Regions from separate parts of the Paenibacillus woosongensis genome, predicted to be linked through region 1. Evidence: predicted binding sites of a transcription regulator. Region 1 holds the regulator's gene; each other region holds the start of a gene.
The links. The regulator Rex, encoded in region 1, represses fermentation and respiration genes when NADH is low (regulators of the CRP and FNR family bind a similar motif). The targets are predictions, from matches to a motif close to TTGTGAAATATTTCACAA.

Region 1 (4,739 bases):
TGGTTCCGCTTCTAAACGATGTCGTGCTTGTCGGCCACAACGTGGCTTTTGATTTTAATTATCTTCAGAGCGCGTTGGACAAAACAGGCTATCTGCCTTTTACCGGGCGCATTCTGGATACGATGGATTTTTTGAAAATATTGTACCCTTCGCTTGGTTCTTACCAGCTCGGACTGGTATCTGCCGAGTTCGGCATAGAGCATGACCGGCCCCATCAAGCTGACAGCGATGCGCTGGCCACGGCCTATATATTCCTGAAATGCCTGGAAGAGTTAAACGACCTGCCGCTTCTGACGCTGCAGCGTCTCGCCGACCTGTTTGCTGGGGAAGACAGCGATCTGGGCTGGTTCTTTGATGCTGCGCTGCAGGAAAGACAGCTTCAGGGCGAGCAAGACACGGACGGATTTACGTATTACCGCCAGTACGCTTTGCAAGTGGAGGATTGGATGGATATTATGCCTGCTAGGGAGAATATGCTGGACAATCCGCTAGATAATGTCAGCTTTACGGAGTTCAAGGAGCAGGTGAGTGAACATCTGCGCGCCAAGCTGCATGGATATGAAGAGCGCGAGGCGCAGAACATGATGCTAACGGAAGTAATGCGCGCCTTCGACGAAGACAAGCATCTGCTTGTCGAGGCCGGAACTGGCACGGGCAAATCGCTCGGGTATTTGCTGCCGGCCATATATCACAGCGTAAAGCACGACGAGAACGTTATGGTCAGTACGCACACGATCAATTTGCAGGAGCAGCTTCGCGAGCGGGACATCCCTTTGTTAACTGAGGTTGTGCCATTTCCATTTCGTGCGGCAGTATTTAAGGGAAGACAGCACTATTTGTGTCTGCGCAAATTTGAACATAAAATAAGTAGGAGAGATTTCGTTTCTCCCAAAGAAGATGTCATGACAGCAGCCCAGATGATCGTATGGCTGACTCAAACCGAAACGGGCGACGATGAGGAACTGAATTTGAGCAGCCGCGGCGGCGATTTCTGGGAAACGGTGGCCAGTGATTCCGATTCCTGCTTGGGGCGTTCCTGCCCATGGTTTCGCAAATGCTACTACCACCGGGCTAAACACGAGGCTGGCGTAGCTGATGTCGTTATCACGAACCATTCCAAGCTGTTTACGGATATTCAGGCAGGGCATCAGCTGCTGCCGGGGTACGAACGGCTGGTCATCGACGAAGCACATCATTTGGAAGATGTGGCAGGCAAGCATTTGGGGCTTCACATGAAATACTTTACGGTCGTACACACATTAACCCGCCTATTCAAGGACAGTAAGACAGGGCAGCTGCCTAATTTGAGAATGCAGCTGCAGAATACGCCCGGCGAGAAAGCCGCGGACTGGTGCACTGTAATCGATGGCATTTATCCTTCGCTGCTTGATGTGAAGGAAAGCTGGGACAAGCTGAGCGAAATGCTGTTCGCCCTAATGCCGGAACGAAGCGATGCGGCTCCTGGCGACCCGGGGCAATTTGTTCTTCGCTTGCTGCCGCACAAGAAACCTAAGGATTGGGATACGCTCAGTGCGCTAGAGAATCATATCTATGTGCTGCTGGGGGACATCGTCCGCAAAGGGGAACGGATGCTGAACGACATCCGGGACGAGCAGGAGGATTACGGGGCGGACAGCTTGCTGACGGATATCAGCGGTCTGCTCAAGGACTTGGCGACAGAGCGGGAAGCGATCCGTTCGTTTATGAAACTTGATGACGAGGACACCGTATACTGGATCGAAGGTAACGGGAATTACCGCAGCCGCTCCTTGCAGATTTACGCGGTTCCGATCGATGTGAGCCAGCAGCTCAAAAACTATTTCTTCGACAAAAAGAAGAGCGTGGTGATGACCTCGGCTACATTGTCCGTGGATAAGTCATTCCAGTACATGATCGAACAGCTTGGACTGCAGGAAGCCGCTGACAGCGACCGGCTGCTGACCTCCATGCTGCCTTCGCCGTTCAATTACAGAAACCAGGCGCTGCTCGTCATTCCGCGTGATTTCCCGAGCGTCAAAGGCAGCGTGGGGGATGAACATTTCGTGAAGATGCTGGTACAGTCGTTAGCCGAGACGGCTATAGCAACGCGCGGCCGGATGCTGGTGTTATTCACGTCATACCGGATGCTTCGCCAGGTCTATGACCCGCTGAAGGAGCAATTATCCTCCGAGGGAATTACCGTCATCGGCCAAGGTATGGATAGCGGCAGCCGCACGAAGCTGACCCGCAGATTCCAGGGCCAGGAAGCATCCGTGCTGCTCGGCACGAGCAGCTTCTGGGAAGGCGTGGACATACCGGGGGAGGCGCTGACCAGCCTAGCTATTGTCCGCCTGCCATTCCAGCCGCCGAACCATCCTCTCGTCGAGGCGAAGAGCGAAAGGCTTCAGAAGGAGAAGAAGAACCCATTCATGAAGCTGTCCGTGCCGCAGGCCGTCATCCGCTTCAAACAGGGGTTTGGACGCCTGGTGCGCTCTTCTCAGGATCGCGGGATAGTGGTGGTGTACGATACGCGCATCTTGGAATCTTACTACGGAAAATATTTCTTATATTCGCTGCCTGGGCCGAAGATGGAACATATGCCGACCGAGCAAATGGTACCGAGAATTTCCGAATGGCTGGATGTTCACGAAGTCCAGGGGGCAAAGGAGCAATAACCGTAATTCATATCGCGCCATTATAAGGGGAGAAAAGCTATGAAATCAGAAAAAATTTCCGATGCGGTTGTACGCAGATTGCCAGTGTATTTGCGTTTCCTCAATGAGCTGAGCCTTCGTGAAGTGCCTACGGTATCCTCTCAGGAATTGGGCCAGAAGCTTGATCTTAATCCTGCGCAAATCCGTAAGGACCTCGCTTATTTTGGGGATTTTGGCCGTAAAGGCATCGGCTACGACGTGTCTTATCTCATTGAAAAAATCCGGCAGATCCTCAATCTGGATCAGCAGATCAATGTAGCTCTAGTCGGAGCTGGTAATCTAGGCCAAGCGCTGTCTAACTATAATGCCTACCTGAAGGACAATATGAAAATCGTGGCGGTATTCGATGCCGCACCGTCCAAAATCGGCACCAAGATCAACAATATTACCGTTCAACCGATCGATGAGCTCGTGGAGACGGTACAAGCGATGAACATACGGATCGGTATCATTACGGTTCCTGATTTCGAGGCCCAGCGCGTGGCGGATCAGCTTGTTGCCGCCGGGATCGGAGCGATTCTTAACTTCGCGCCAACGATTTTGAAGGTGCCATCGGAGGTAAGAATACATGCGGCTGATTTCACGACGGACCTGCTCAGTCTTGCCTATTATTTGAATGACGGAAAGGAACTTACTTCGAATGAGTCGTAAACTGCTAATCACAAACGGTACGTTTGCCGTGCTGGAAGAACAAGAACCTGTCGTTAACGGTTATATGCTCGTTGAGGACGACCTTATTACCTATATTGGCTCCGAGCGCCCGGAAGGCAGCGAGAATGCGGAAGTTATGGACGGAAAAGGCCTGTTGTTTTTGCCTGGTCTGATCAATACGCACGGTCATGCGGCCATGTCGCTGCTGCGCGGTTACGGGGACGATATGGTGCTGCAAAAATGGCTGCAGGAGAAAATGTGGCCGATGGAAGCGAAGTTCACACGTAATGACGTGTACTGGGGAACTGCGCTGTCCGTACTGGAGATGATTAAGGGGGGAACGACAACCTTCCTTGATATGTATGATCATATGGACAAGGTCGCACAGGTGACGGAGGAATCCGGCATCCGCGGGGTACTAATGCGCGGGGCGATCGGGCTGTGCCCGCCTGACGTACAGAAGCAGAAGCTGGATGAAGCGGTTGCTTTTGCCCGCAATTGGCACGGCAAAGCGGACGGCCGGATTACGGCGATGATTTCGCCACACGCGCCTTATACTTGCCCGCCGGATTACATTGAGCAGTTCGTGCAGGCTGCACATGATCTCGACTTGCCAATGCATACACATATGTCGGAGACGCAGGCCGAGGTGGAGCAGAACGTCGCCGATTACGGGGCAAGACCGGTGGAGCATTTGCTTAAGCTGGGCATGTTCTCGCGCCCGACCCTGCTTGCGCACGGCGTTCATTTGACAGATGAAGAGATTGAAGTGCTCGCTGCCCATAAAGTTGCGATTTCACACAATCCAGGCAGCAATCTGAAGCTGGCTAGCGGCGTAGCGCGGGTTCCTGAACTGCTGAAGGCAGGAGTTACCGTTTCGCTCGGTACCGACGGCGCAGCGAGCAACAATAATTTAGACATGTTTGAAGAGATTCGACTCGCCGCTTTGATTCACAAAGGGGTATCAGGAGATCCGACGGCTGTGCCGGCGCTGGAGGCACTGCGGATGGGGACAGAATACGGGGCCCAATCCGTGTTCCTTAACAATACGGGCAAACTTGCCGCAGGAATGAAAGCGGATTTCATTGCGCTCAACACCGAGCAGGCTCATTTTGTGCCGAGAACCGATTACGTTTCTCATGTCGTATATTCCGCTGGACCGAAAGATGTAGAGCATGTATGGGTTGACGGGAAGCAAATCGTGAAGCACGGCGCGTGCCTCACCCTGGATGAAGAGCGGATTCGCCATGAGGCACAGGCGGCTTTTGAAGGTCTGTTATCCAGATAGCCTCAAGCTTGTTTAGGAAAGGAAGAGAAGGTTGAAGAAGAGAACCAAATGGATCCTGCTTTCTATCCTCATTCTGCTGCTTGTGCTCTTTGGCCTTCATCGTTTTT
Region 2 (4,739 bases), 1.8 Mb from region 1:
ACAGCGTCATGTTGCCGTCGATCAAGCGCAGGCCAAGGCTGACCGCTACGGATGCGACCGACAGCATCGTGAAGAAGTCAAGGGCAAACGAGGACAGGAACGCTACGCGCAGCGTCCGCATCGTCGCGGAGCGGTAAGAATCGCTCACTTTCTCGATCGACTTGCTATGCCGCTTGCTGTGCCCGAGAAATTTCAAAGTCTCCAGCCCGCGCAGCGAATCCACGAAATGATTCGACAAGGTGCGGTACGATTTCCACTGGCGATCCATCTGCTTGCGCGCAGCCAATCCTACTAGAATCAAGAAAGCGATGAGAATCGGCAAAGTGATGACCAAAATGACAGCCGCCGTAACATCCAGGGTAAATACATACAGCAGAATCAACGCTGGTGTCATCCCAGTTGCCAGCATTCGGGGAAGGAACAGCTCCAGATAGTTGCGGAACTTCGTTACGCCGTCCAGGACAAGTGTCACCAGATTGCCGGTGCCCTCTCTTTTCGCAAACCGGGGGCCCAGCTCGAACAGCTTCTCCATTACCTGCTTGCGCAGCTCCTTGCCTGTCCGCTCAGCGAAGCGGTGAGCTATCCGCTGCTGCAGAAGCGAGGAAATTTGCCGGACGATAAAAGCAAGCAGGAACAAGACGGCCCCGCCGAATTGCTCCTGCAGCTTAGCGCCGGCAAACAGGACGGAGACAACCTCCGCCAGCCATTTGGCCTGCAATATGATAGCGATGCTCTGAATGAGGGTCAGAACGCCGATCCCGGCAAGAACCGGCTTGATCCCTTTAAACTTCATTAAATCGCGTCCCATTAGTACTCTAAATGCTCCTTCTCATTAATGCGTTTATGAAAGACGAAGTAACTCCAAATTTGGTAGCCAAGTACAAATGGCAGCAAGGTCAGCGCAACAATCGTCATGATCTTTAATGAATATGGACCAGACGCCGCATTGTGAATCGTCAGCGAGTAAGCTTCGCTGATCGAGCTGACCATGACGCGCGGGAACAACCCAATAAATACGGAAGAGATTGAAAGGGCGATCAACGTACCCGTCATCCCAAAAGCCCAGCCGTCTCTTTTCTTGCTGATGAACCGTCCGGCAAGTAGGAAGGCCCCCAGGCCAACCACTGCGATCAGCGTCAGCGGCAAGGCACGGACCTCGAATACATCCGTTTGGAAGTACGTCATCACTCCAAAGATAACGAACAATGCCGCTAGCGGAATAAGCAGCTTATGCGCCAGCTTGCGGGCACGTTCCTGCAAACTGCCCGTCGTCCGCAAGGTCGTGAACAGCAAACCGTGGACGAGACACAGAACAACAACGGTAATCCCGCCGATAAGAGTGTATAGATTGACCATATCGAACAATCCGGCCTTCATCTCCATATCGCTGTCGATTGGCAGTCCTTTGAGCAGCCCGGAGAACACCACGCCGAGCAGAAACGGAGGCAGCAGACTTCCAAGGAAAATGGCCAGATCCCAAGTGTTCTTCCAGCGCTGGCTCTTCCCCTTGCCGCGGAATTCAAAGGCGACCCCGCGGCCGATCAAGGCCAGCAGCAATACGACAAGCGGTGTGTAGTAGCCGCTGAACAGCGTGGCATACCAGTTCGGGAAGGCCGCAAACATCGCGCCGCCCGCCGTCAGCAGCCAGACTTCGTTCGCATCCCAGAAGGGACCGATCGAGTTAATCAGCACCCTTCTTTCCATATCATTCTTAGCTAGAAACCGCGTACTCATCCCTACCCCGAAATCAAAGCCCTCGAGGAAGAAGAAACCGATAAACAGAACTGCAACGAGGATGAACCAGAGCTCATTAAGAGATAGCATGGTATCCCTCCTTACCATATGGATCTGCCGATTGCTCATCATCATTCGCATTGTCGGCATAAGGGCCTTTCTTAATCACTTTAACGAATAAATACACCATCACTGCAGCCAATACCGCATAAATTGCCGTAAATGCGATAAGCGAGAATAGGATCTGGCCGGAGGTGACGCTCGGCGATATGCTGTCCTCGGTCCGCATGTAGCCGAACACCGTCCACGGCTGACGTCCGATTTCCGTCATGATCCAGCCTGACGTATTCGCAATGAACGGCAAGGAAATCGCCCACAGCATGATGCGGTAGTACCATTTGTTCGGACGGTCCAGCTTTTTGCGCCATGCCAGATAGGTGCCGTACATCCCGAGCACGATCATCAATGATCCTGCCGCAACCATGACCCGGAAGCTCCAGAAGGTGGTCCGCACGGGCGGAACGTAGTCGCCGGGACCGTAAGTTTGCTCGTATTCGGCCTGCAGCTCGTTCATCCCTTTCACCTCGCCGGAGAATTCGCTATAGGACAAGAAGCTGAGCAGATACGGAATTTTGATTTCAAACGTGTTTTCTCCGGTCTTCGGATCGATATGCGCATATACCGTCCAAGGTGCCGGATCGCCGCTCTTGCCCCATAAGCTCTCAGCGGCTGCCATTTTCATCGGCTGGGTCTTTACCAAATACTGCGCCTGCTGGTGACCGTACAATGCCGTGGCAAACGAAGTAATCAAACCGATAATAATCGCGATGGTGAACGATTTTTTGAAGAGCTCCACATCCTGGCGTTTCATCAATTTATAGGCGCTGATGCCCGTAATGAGGAACGCTCCTGTCGCAAATGCGCCGAGCACCGTATGCGGGAATTCCACCCACAGCTGACCGTTGCTGATCAGTGCGAAGAAGTCATTCATTTCCGCCCGGCCGTTATTGATCGTAAAACCGACAGGACGCTGCATAAACGAGTTGGCCGCCAAAATCCAGAAGGCGGATGCAATCGTACCGAGAGATACGAGCCAAATGCTAAGCAAGTGCACTCGCTTGGACAGTCGGTCCCATCCGAAAATCCACAACCCGATAAACGTTGATTCCATAAAAAAGGCGAATAGCGCTTCAACGGCCAGTGGAGCACCGAAGACGTCGCCCACAAAGCGCGAGTAGTCCGACCAGTTCATGCCGAACTGAAATTCCTGCAGAATCCCGGTTACGACCCCCACGGCGAAGTTAATGAGGAATAATTTCCCCCAGAACTTGGCCATGCGCTTGTAGATTTCTTTCCCTTTGGCCACATACATGGTTTCCATGATCGCGATGAGCAGCACCAGACCTATGGACAACGGCACAAAGAAGAAGTGAAAGATTGTTGTTGCTGCAAATTGGATACGCGCAAGCATTACCGGATCCATAAAAATACACCCTTCTTTCATCTTTGGTTTCACTATTGTGAATTCTATCACGGATTTATGAAAATAAACGGGTAAAAAGTAATCGTTTTGTGACAAGAATCACATAATGCGGTGTTCAGCGTGTTGACAACGCCGGAAACCCGCATCGCGACAAGGTTTTTTCGAGACATTTGCATTTGTGGAGATATTGTGAATGGGCCTCTTGAGCAAAACGGCAACCTGCATCTTTTGCCTTTGACCGTAACTTTTCATCCCTATGCAGCGTCTAAACATGAGGTACAGAAAACTGGAAGTGGCTACGTACTCATTTATTCTAATTGTCAAATATTTAATAGAAGGAGTCATTATATCAAGATGAAATTGAAAAGCATTTCTCTAGCAGCTGCGCTCCTCGTCTTACAGGCCGCACTGGCTGTACCTGCCGCTATGGCGCAGGCACCCGTTTATGGTTCAGTCGTCCAGGAGGAGAACCTGCCAGGCCATCAGGTACATACTTTAACAAATGCGGTAGCCGCTGGCACTACAGATTCGAACGGCGTTCCGGCACAAAGTCCGGCAGACGCGACTGTACCGGGCAATACCGAATCCGGCAACGCTGAAGCCGGCAATACTAGCGAAGGTTCAACCAAGCCGCAAGCTCCTGAAGCTCCCGCATCGGAGCAGCCGGCAGGCGATTCAGCATCAGACCATTCTACGCCAGATACTTCCGTACCGGGTAGTCCATCCGACACTGCGGCCGATAACCCAGCTGCCCCGCCAAGCGGAGGAGGCCAGCTGATTCTTTATATGAACAGCACGCGCATGGAGCAGGACGGCCAGGAGTATACCTCTTCCCAGCCCATGACCGTGAAGGACGGCGTATCCTATGTCAGCATTCGCTCCCTGGTCGACCGGGTCGGTTACCAAATCGCCTATGACGCGAAGACGAAGGAGACGATTATCAAATACGGGGACGATGAGCTCCGCTTCAAGACCGACAGCAAGACTTACCGTGTGAACGGCAAAACGATGACGATGAAGGGCGCCAGCTACCAGGACAATAACGTGTTCATGGTGCCGCTCACCTCCATCACCCAGGCCCTCAACATTTCTTATAAAGTAGAGGGCAAAAAGGTCATCATGCAGTTGTCCACCAAACCCGTTGCTTCCTTCACGGTGCTGAACGACAAAATTATAGCCGGTGAAACGACGGTGCTCTATCAAACGAAGTCCTCCTCCCCTAAAGGCGTGCCCATCGTCGATGAGAGATGGGAAGGACGGCAGGACATCTTTGCATCGGCGGGCACTTACACGGTTTCCTATTCCGTCCAGGATGCCAATGGAGAGTGGAGCGATCCTTATGTCCGGACGATCGTCGTCGCCAATCCGAACGTTCCTCCTGTAGCCCAGTTCAAGACGGACAAGGACCAATACAAGATGGGCGAACCGATTACGATTACCGACCTGAGCTATGACGAAGACGGCGAGATCGTCGACCGGCAATGGATGAACAACTATCCGGCTTTCTTTACGCCGGGGCCCG
Region 3 (4,739 bases), 170 kb from region 1:
CACGTATATCCGGAGACGCCGGTGAGAATCGAATATGAGCTGACGGAAAAAGGGCTGGCATTAGGACCGGTCATGGGCGAGGTTCAATGCTGGGCCGAGAAATGGATCGAATAAGCTTCGTGCCGTTACCTGAGACGGATCGGCACGAATAATAACGAAAGTGGGTGTACTTGTGGCTGAGGTCATTGTGATCGGAGCAGGGCCAGCGGGAGCCAGCGCAGCTTTGTTCCTGGCAAAGGCAGGGAAGGAGACCCTTGTGCTTGATAGCAATACGAGCATGACTAAACGGGCATGGATCGAGAACCATTATGGAGCCAGAGGAATATCCGGTCCGGAGTTACTGCAAATTGGACGTGAACAGGCAGAGAAGTTCGGGGCCAAATTCATCGAAGAGAAGGTAACGGCCATTGATACGAATGGCGGTTCGAAAGTGACCGTGAAGACGGATTCAGGCCGCAGCTTTGAAGCATCCCATATTATTCTGGCTACGGGCGTCCTGACCGATTTGGCCAGCTCCATCGGGCTCGAACTGAAGGAAGGCACGGAACCGCGGATCAAGACGGTGATCCAGACGGACGGAGCTGGAAGAACGAGCAAGCCGCGGATCTGGGCAGCGGGCACGGCTGCCGGCGTCAGCGTCCATACGATCATTACCGCAGGCGACGGAGCTAAGGTAGCCATCGAATTAATCAGCGAGCTTAATGGCGAACGCTACGTTGACCACGATATACTTAAAAGCGAATAACGAAATTGAAGTTATCATGTTATTGTTCTAGATGCGGGCTGCCCTGAAGAGGGGGCCTTTTTTTGTTGGTAGAAATGGTCGGTGGTCTACTATAGTATATGTACTTTAAAATACTTTGCTCTGCATCTATGTTTGAGAACTGGAATCGAGTCCGTTATGCTAGAAAGAGAGAACTCGGGTGAGGCCTAAATGGAAAGCAGGTGCAGATATGAACTATAAGACGGCTTTTATATCAATGTTGACCGCCATGCTCGCTCTGCTCGGGACGGGCTGTGCGTCGCAGACTATAGAAGAGCCTCCGGCTCCGGTGGAACATAAGCATGAGGAACATGACATTACTTTGAAAATCGATGGAAGCACCTTGATCCCTGATGTAACCAGCAGTATTCATTTTGATTATATGGAGGGACTTACCGTACGGCAGGCGCTGGAGAGTCAGCTGATCCAGCTTACGAGTGATGGCAAAGGCATCTTGTCCGTTGGGGATGTAGCGCTGGATACGACTCTGGAATGGGGCGTGAAATTAAACAAGCAGGACTTGAAGCTGGAGGACTGGAACACTAAGCTGAAGAAGGGCGACGTTATCCTCGTCTATGTCAAGACGGTGAGCAGTGAAGGGGATTTGACGGGACAGGAAGCGATCATATTAACCGTAAATTATGGCGTCGCTGGCGGCGGGGAACGGCTGCAGTTTGTGAAACGGTATGAAGATAACATTACGGTAAGGGATCTGCTGAGAATGAGCGGAATCGTTACATTCAATTTGAACAACAAGCAGATTATCGCGGTAAATGGGCAACAGCCGGGCATGCATGAAATGTGGGTTTTAAAGGTAAATCATAAAGAGCTTAAGGAGAACGGGCTGGAAATGCGCCTTAAACCGCATGATAACGTGCAGCTGGAGCTGATCAGAATGTAAATTGGTGATCCTGTGCTCTGAGGGATTGCATTTCGCGAAGATTGGACTAAAATTGCGCAAGGCCGATTTTCGCGAAATGCAGGCTGCAAGCGGGAAGAAAAGAAAAATGTGACAGTTCTTGTGATAATATTCACAATTAATGTGAATGTAATCACAATCTCATAAAATTTTAATTATATAATAACACCATGAAATGGAAACGAAGGATCAAGTTAAGAAGGAGGCATTCTTCGATATGAATACTCACAAACCTAAACTGGTCGTGATCGGGAACGGGATGGCCGGAATCAGTACAGTCGAACAAATTCTGAAGCTGACAACACAATTTGAAATTACGGTATTCGGCAGTGAGCCGCATCCGAACTATAATCGCATCATGCTCTCTTATGTGCTTGAGGGAAGCAAGACGATCGACGATATCGTGCTTAATGACTGGCAATGGTATGCGGACAACGGTATTACGCTGCACACGGGAACCAAAGTCGTAAAAATTGACGAAACGCACAAGGAAGTAGTGACCGAAGAGGGGATGCGGGTTCCTTACGACAAAGTGATTATCGCGACAGGATCAAACTCATTTATTCTGCCTATTCCGGGCAGCGACAAACAAGGCGTGATCGGCTTCCGCGATATTGCAGACTGCAATCAGATGCTGGAGGCTGCTAAGACGTACAAGAAAGCGGCTGTCATCGGCGGGGGACTGCTGGGGCTCGAGGCTGCCAAAGGGCTTGTACAATTGGGCATGGACGTTACGGTTGTCCATTTGATGGAGGATCTGATGGAGCGGCAGCTGGACCATCAGGCCGCGCTTATGCTGCGCGCGGAGCTGGAGCGCCAGGGCATTAAGTTCAAAATGCAGGCGCAGACGGTCGAGCTGCTTGGCGGCGAGAGAGTGAGCGGCCTTCGCTTTGCCGACGATACCGTGCTGGACGCAGAGTTCGTCGTAATGGCCGTAGGCATCAAACCAAACGTTGAGGTAGCCAGGAACAGCGGCATCGAAGTGAACCGAGGCATCGTCGTTAACGATTACATGCAGACGTCGATGAAGGACGTATATTCGGTAGGCGAGTGCAATGAGCATCGCGGCGTATGCTACGGCCTCGTGGCTCCGCTCTTCGAGCAGGGTATGGTGCTGGCAAAGCATATTTGCGGAGTAGAAACCGCCGCCTATGAGGGATCGGTCGTATCAACGAAATTGAAAATTTCCGGCGTGGACGTATTCTCGACCGGCGAATTTATTGACGGACCCGAGCATACGGTCATCGTGAGCAAGGATGATTGGAAGCGCACGTATAAGAAGATCTTGCTGAAAGATGGCATTATGGTTGGCGCCGTCCTGTATGGGGACATCACGGATTCGGCGGAGCTGCAAAAGCTGATCAAACAAAAAACGACCATGACCGACGAGCTGTACAATACGCTGATGGGCACAGGCTGCTGCGGCAGCGGGGCGAAGAAAGCGGCCACGGTCGAGACGATGTCCGACGATGAAATCGTCTGCGGCTGCAACGGAGTGACCAAAGGAAGTATCATTGACGCAGTTACGAACCAGGGCCTGACGACGGTAGACGAAATCAAGGCCTGCACTGGGGCAACCCGTTCGTGCGGAGGCTGCAAGCCGGTCGTTGAGCAAATTCTGCAATATGTGCTGGGAGACGGGTTCAAAACCGCAGCGAAGCAGGGCATCTGCGGCTGCACCACGCTCAGCCGCGACGAAATCGTCGCCGAGATCAAAGCCAAGGGTCTGCAGACGACCAAAGAGGTCATGCATGTTCTCGGCTGGAATGAGCCGGAAGGCTGTTCGAAGTGCCGCCCTGCGCTCAATTATTACCTGGGTATGATCTATCCGGACACCCATGAGGACGAGAAAGAATCGCGCTTCGTCAATGAACGGATGAACGCCAACATTCAGAAGGATGGAACGTATACGGTCGTTCCGCGGATGTACGGGGGCGTAACGACACCGGAAGATTTGAAGAAGATCGCCGATGTCTCGCTGAAATACGACGTTAAGGTAGTTAAAGTGACCGGTGGCCAGCGCCTCGATTTGATTGGCGTGAAAAAGGAGGACCTGCCGAAGGTATGGGAAGAGCTCGGCATGCCGTCGGGGTATGCTTACGCCAAATCGCTGCGTACCGTCAAGACCTGCGTAGGCTCGCAGTTCTGCCGTTTCGGCACCCAGGATTCGATGAGTATGGGAGCGCTGCTGGAACGCAAGTTCGAGCGGATCGACTATCCGGCCAAATTCAAAATGGCTGTCAACGGCTGCCCGCGAAATTGCGCGGAAGCGTGCACGAAGGACATCGGCATCGTCGGCAACGACGGGGGCTGGGAAATCTTCATCGGCGGCAACGGCGGCATTAAAGCCCGCCTGGCGGATTCGCTATGCAAGGTGAAGACGGATGAGGAACTCATCGAAGTATGCGGCGCCGTCATCCAATATTACCGGGAGACGGGCAATTATCTGGAACGCACCTCGGAATGGGTCGAACGCGTTGGCTTGGAGCAAATCAAGGCTGTTGCCGTCGACGATCTGAACCATCGCCGGGAGCTGGTAGAGCGCGTCGAGTTCGCCTTGAAACAGGCGGAGGAACCTTGGAGCAAAATGCTGAATGACCATGACAGCCGCAGCAAAATGTTCCATAGCGTAGAAATGAAGGGATAACGATCAGAGAGGAGAATGGAGATGGGAGCAACGCAGGAGACCATGCACCATGTAGGCACGCTGGATATGTTTATGAAGCAGATCGGGCGGATCGTGGAATTAAACGGCGAGCAAATTGCCGTATTCCGCGATTCCTCCGACCGGATTTATGCCGTTGAGAACAGGAATCCCCACCCAAAGGGCGGACCGCTGGCCGAGGGCATCGTGTCGGGCCACTATTTATATGATCCGCTGTACGATTGGAAGATCGATTTAACAACGGGGCTGGTACAAGCTCCAGATACCGGACAGGTAAAGGTATATGAGGTGAAGGTAGAGAACGGCGGCGTATGGATTGGCGCATAGGAAGTTAGTCGCGTTTTCAAGCTTGTATGAAGACGGGAGCAAAGGGGAGAGAACTGGTATGTATA
Region 4 (4,739 bases), 160 kb from region 1:
GGGCCATCGACCGTTCCGAATGTCTCCAATGAATGTATGCGACCTTTAAGCATGTTTCGTCACCCTTTCTGTAATTGGCTGCATGTATTGCATTCCATCCCCCTATCTGTATTACATCGAACCATGGAAGGTGCGGTTGATGACATCGAGCTGCTGTTCGCGAGTCAGCTTGATGAAGTTAACGGCATAGCCGGATACGCGAATCGTCAGCTGCGGATAATTCTCAGGGTGCTCCATCGCATCCATCAATTGTTCGCGGTCAAAGACGTTGACGTTCAGGTGATGGGCTTTGCTGCCGAAGTAGCCGTCCATCATGGCAACCAGGTTGTTCTTGCGGATTTCCGGTTCTTTGCCGAGCGCTTTTGGCACGATCGAGAATGTGTTGGAAATACCGTCAAGGCTGTGCTCGTAAGGCAGCTTGGCGACAGAGCTCAGGGATGCCAGCGCACCCTTCTTATCGCGGCCGTGCATCGGGTTAGCCCCTGGCGCGAACGGTTCGCCTGCTTTACGACCATCTGGCGTTGTTCCCGTCTTCTTACCATATACCACGTTGGAGGTAATCGTCAAAACAGATTGCGTCGGCATTGCGTTACGATATGTTTTGTGCTTGCGAATCATCTCCATGAAGCTCTCAACGAGTTCAACGGCAATTTGGTCAACCTTATCGTCGTTGTTGCCGTAGCAAGGGAAGTCGCCTTCGATTTCAAAGTCTACGGCGATGCCGTTTTCGTTGCGGATCGGTTTGACTTTCGCGTATTTGATAGCACTGAGCGAATCGGCCGCTACGGACAGGCCGGCGATACCGCAAGCCATCGTGCGGAGAATGTCGCGGTCATGCAAGGCCATTTCTATCCGCTCGTAGCAGTATTTATCGTGCATATAGTGAATGACATTCAATGTATTTACATACAATTTAGCAAGCCATTCCATCATCGGCTTGAAGCGTTTCATCACTTCATCGTAATCGAGATATTCGGATGTGATGGCCGGGAATTCAGGAGCAACCTGAGCACCGGATTTCTCGTCCTTACCGCCGTTGATCGCATACAGCAGCGCTTTGGCCAGATTCGCGCGAGCGCCGAAGAATTGCATTTGTTTCCCGATTTCCATCGCGGATACGCAGCAAGCGATACCGTAGTCGTCGCCATAGATCGGACGCATCAAATCATCGTTTTCATATTGAATCGAGCTTGTCTCGATGGATACTTTGGCGCAGTATTTCTTGAACGCCTCCGGCAATTGCTCAGACCAGAGCACGGTCAGGTTAGGCTCAGGCGCAGGTCCCAGGTTATACAGCGTATGCAGAAAACGGAAGCTGTTCTTGGTTACGCGGGTAGCACCTTGTACCGTCATCCCGCCGATCGATTCGGTTACCCAAGTAGGGTCTCCGCTGAACAGCTCATTGTATTCCGGCGTACGGAGGAATTTCACAATGCGCAGCTTCATGACGAAATGGTCTACCAGCTCTTGTGCTTCAACTTCTGTAATTGTGCCTTCGGCAAGGTCACGCTCGATGTAGACATCGAGGAAGGAAGATACGCGTCCAAGGGACATCGCCGCGCCGTCCTGCTCCTTAACAGCAGCCAGATATGCGAAATAGAGCCATTGGAATGCTTCTTTTGCGGTCGTCGCAGGTCTGGAAATATCGAAGCCGTGCATTTCACCCAGCTGTTTCAATTCGCCAAGTGCGCGGATTTGCTCGGACAGCTCTTCACGCAGCCGGATGACATCCTCGTCGATCACATCGACTTCAAGACCTTTCAGTTCATTTTGTTTTTGTTTGATCAGGAAGTCTACGCCATAAAGGGCCACCCGGCGATAGTCGCCAATGATCCGGCCGCGTCCGTAAGCATCAGGCAGACCTGTAATAATACCAGCTTTGCGGGCCGCTCTCATCTCCGTAGTATATGCATCGAAAACGCCTTGGTTATGCGTCTTGCGAATCGTCGTAAACATTTCAATAATGCTTTCCGGCAAATCAAATCCATAAGCTTTGCAGGAATTGAAAACCATGTTAATGCCGCCGAATGGATGGATCGTACGTTGGAACGGTGCGCTGCCCTGCACGCCGACGATTTGTTCCTTCTCCTTATCCAAATAGCCTGGAGCATGAGATACAATCGTAGATGGCGTGTTCACGTCAACATCGAGCACCCCTCCAGCTTCCCGCTCTTTCTTGGTTAGATCGGAAACGATATCCCACAGGGCCACCGTGTTGTCCGTAGGTCCTGCCAAGAAAGCTTCGTCACCGTGATAAGGGGCAATGTTATGGTCGATAAAATCGCGAACATTGACTTCCTTCATCCATTTCCCTTTTTTAAAACCTCTCCATGCGGACTGTACTTCTTGTACTTCTTTTTCAATCACCGACATCTGTATTCCCTCCATTTATATAGTGTATGCGGGGTTGAAGGCTACATCCCGCACCCTTGGATCCCTAAAATTTGTGATAATTTTCACAATTCAGACACTGATAAGCCCATTTTTACCATTTATACGAATCCATTCAACTCATCAACGTATGAGGGATCTTTATACTGCTATGATATACCAGATTGGACAAAAGGATTGTGACAAATATCACGTTTCGAGTGATATTTGTCACTATTTATTGAACGCCTTATATTCTAATTATTTAAATTTTAGGCAGCCCGGATTTTACTCCTCAAAGCGTCCGTAGAATGCGTCGCGGTATACTTCCGCAAGCTCGCTGACCAGCGGCAGCTTCGGATTCGCCGTCGTACATTGGTCCTCGAAAGCACGGTCAGCCAAGTAATCCACGCGCGCTTCGAAGTCCTTCGCATCGAAGCCTAGCTCCTGGAAGCTCGCCGGAATGCCAAGCTTCTTGTTCAGCTCGCGGATCGCGTTGATGAGGCTCTTGACGCCTTCTTCCGTCGTACGAGCAGGCAGTCCCAGGATGCGGGCGATTTCCGCATAGCGCTCGTCAGCCACAAAGTGTTTGTATTTAGGCCATGCTGCGAATTTCGTAGGCTTTTTCGCGTTGTAGCGAATCACGTGCGGCATCAGAATCGCGTTGGTACGGCCATGTGCGGTATGGTATTGACCGCCCCATTTATGCGCCAGGCTGTGGTTGATTCCCAGGAACGCATTGGCAAAGGCCATACCTGCCAGCGTCGAAGCATTATGCATTTTCTCGCGCGCCAGCTTGTCGCCGGTCAACGCCGATTGCTCCAGGTACTGGAATACGAGCTGGATGGCTTTGATAGCAAGACCGTCCGTATAATCATTCGCCATGACCGATACGTAAGCTTCAATCGCATGCGTCAGAACGTCCATGCCCGTGTCGGCTACAGCCACTTTCGGCAGGCTGTATACGAATTCAGGATCGATAATTGCCACGTCTGGCGTCAGCTCGTAATCGGCAAGCGGATATTTCGTATTGCCGTTGATTTTATCCGTAATAACTGCGAACGAAGTCACTTCCGAACCTGTACCCGAAGTTGTAGGAATCGCTACGAATTTGGCTTTTTGACCGAGACGCGGGTATTTGTAGATCCGTTTGCGGATATCCATGAATTTTTGCTTCAGGTTATGGAAGTCGGTATCCGGATATTCATAGAACAGCCACATTCCTTTTGCAGCGTCCATCGGCGAACCGCCGCCGAGTGCGATGATGCAGTCCGGCTGGAATTTAGCCATCAGCTCGGTTCCCCGTTCCACCGTCGTTGTCGATGGATCCGGCTCAACATCCGAGAACACTTCGATTGCAACTGGAGTTTGGCGCTGACGCAAATAATGCTCGACTCTTTCTACATATCCGAGTTTGACCATCATCGGGTCGGTTACGATCAGCACCCGGCTGATGTCCGGCATTTTGGCTAGATATTGCGTCGAATTTTTCTCGAAATAGATTTTGCTTGGAACCTTGAACCACTGCATATTCACGGTACGACGATTCACCCTTTTCACATTGATCAAATTAACAGCCGTAACGTTCGACGAAGTCGAGTTGCGTCCGTAAGATCCGCAGCCCAGCGTAAGCGACGGCAGGTTCGTATTATAGATGTCCCCGATCCCGCCTTGCGAAGACGGCTGGTTGACCAGAATCCGGCAGGTCGGCATGCGGTCTGAAAATTTTTGAATGATGTCTTCATTGTTCGAATGGATAACCGACGAGTGCCCCATGCCTCCAAATTGCACAACTTCCAGCGCACGATCGATGCCTTGCTCCGCTGTTTTCACTTTGTAGCAGGCGAGCACGGGGCTCAATTTCTCGGCAGACAACGGGAATTTAGGGCCTACGCCTTCGATTTCGGCTACCAGGATTTTTGTTCCCGCAGGCACTTCAATGCCGCACAGTTCGGCGATCTTCGTAGCAGGCTGACCCACAATCGTCGGGTTCACTGCGCATTTATCCGCAATGATCGCGCCGGCCGTTAATTTGGCAGCTTCCTCTTTGTTAACGAAATAGCAGCCGTTCGCAATCATTTTTTTCTTCACTTGGTCGAAGATCGGTTCTTCGATAATGACCGCTTGCTCGGAAGCACAAATCATGCCGTTGTCAAAGGTCTTGGATAAAATAAGGTCGTTGACCGCTTGATCCAGATCAGCGCTTTTCTCAATGAAGCAAGGTACGTTGCCAGGACCAACGCCCAGCGCCGGTTTGCCGCAGCTGTACGCCGCTTTAACCATCGCGGAGCCGCCGGTAGCCAGAATGCAGGCTACGTCAGGATGATTCATCAATGCATTCGTACGGTCCATGGACGGATCCTCGATCC

Region 2: the regulator Rex is predicted to act here: its motif matches at 3,305-3,322, upstream of QNH46_RS22875 (cytochrome ubiquinol oxidase subunit I).
Region 3: the regulator Rex is predicted to act here: its motif matches at 1,783-1,800, upstream of nirB (nitrite reductase large subunit NirB).
Region 4: the regulator Rex is predicted to act here: its motif matches at 2,445-2,462, upstream of pflB (formate C-acetyltransferase).

What each region holds. Positions count from the first base shown of each region.
Region 1 covers NZ_CP126084.1:3,132,705-3,137,443, reverse strand. The annotation lists gene dinG (ATP-dependent DNA helicase DinG) at 1-2,654, shown strand, start outside; gene QNH46_RS14315 (redox-sensing transcriptional repressor Rex) at 2,694-3,344, shown strand; gene QNH46_RS14310 (amidohydrolase) at 3,334-4,632, shown strand; gene QNH46_RS14305 (cell wall elongation regulator TseB-like domain-containing protein) at 4,664-4,739, shown strand, end outside.
Region 2 covers NZ_CP126084.1:4,969,193-4,973,931, forward strand. The annotation lists gene cydD (thiol reductant ABC exporter subunit CydD) at 1-808, opposite strand, end outside; gene cydB (cytochrome d ubiquinol oxidase subunit II) at 808-1,824, opposite strand; gene QNH46_RS22875 (cytochrome ubiquinol oxidase subunit I) at 1,811-3,217, opposite strand; gene QNH46_RS22880 (stalk domain-containing protein) at 3,572-4,739, shown strand, end outside.
Region 3 covers NZ_CP126084.1:3,307,322-3,312,060, reverse strand. The annotation lists gene QNH46_RS15260 (winged helix-turn-helix transcriptional regulator) at 1-114, shown strand, start outside; gene QNH46_RS15255 (FAD-dependent oxidoreductase) at 173-745, shown strand; gene QNH46_RS15250 (hypothetical protein) at 981-1,664, shown strand; gene nirB (nitrite reductase large subunit NirB) at 1,900-4,329, shown strand; gene nirD (nitrite reductase small subunit NirD) at 4,351-4,674, shown strand; gene QNH46_RS15235 (formate/nitrite transporter family protein) at 4,733-4,739, shown strand, end outside.
Region 4 covers NZ_CP126084.1:3,294,914-3,299,652, forward strand. The annotation lists gene pflA (pyruvate formate-lyase-activating protein) at 1-53, opposite strand, end outside; gene pflB (formate C-acetyltransferase) at 112-2,373, opposite strand; gene adhE (bifunctional acetaldehyde-CoA/alcohol dehydrogenase) at 2,659-4,739, opposite strand, start outside.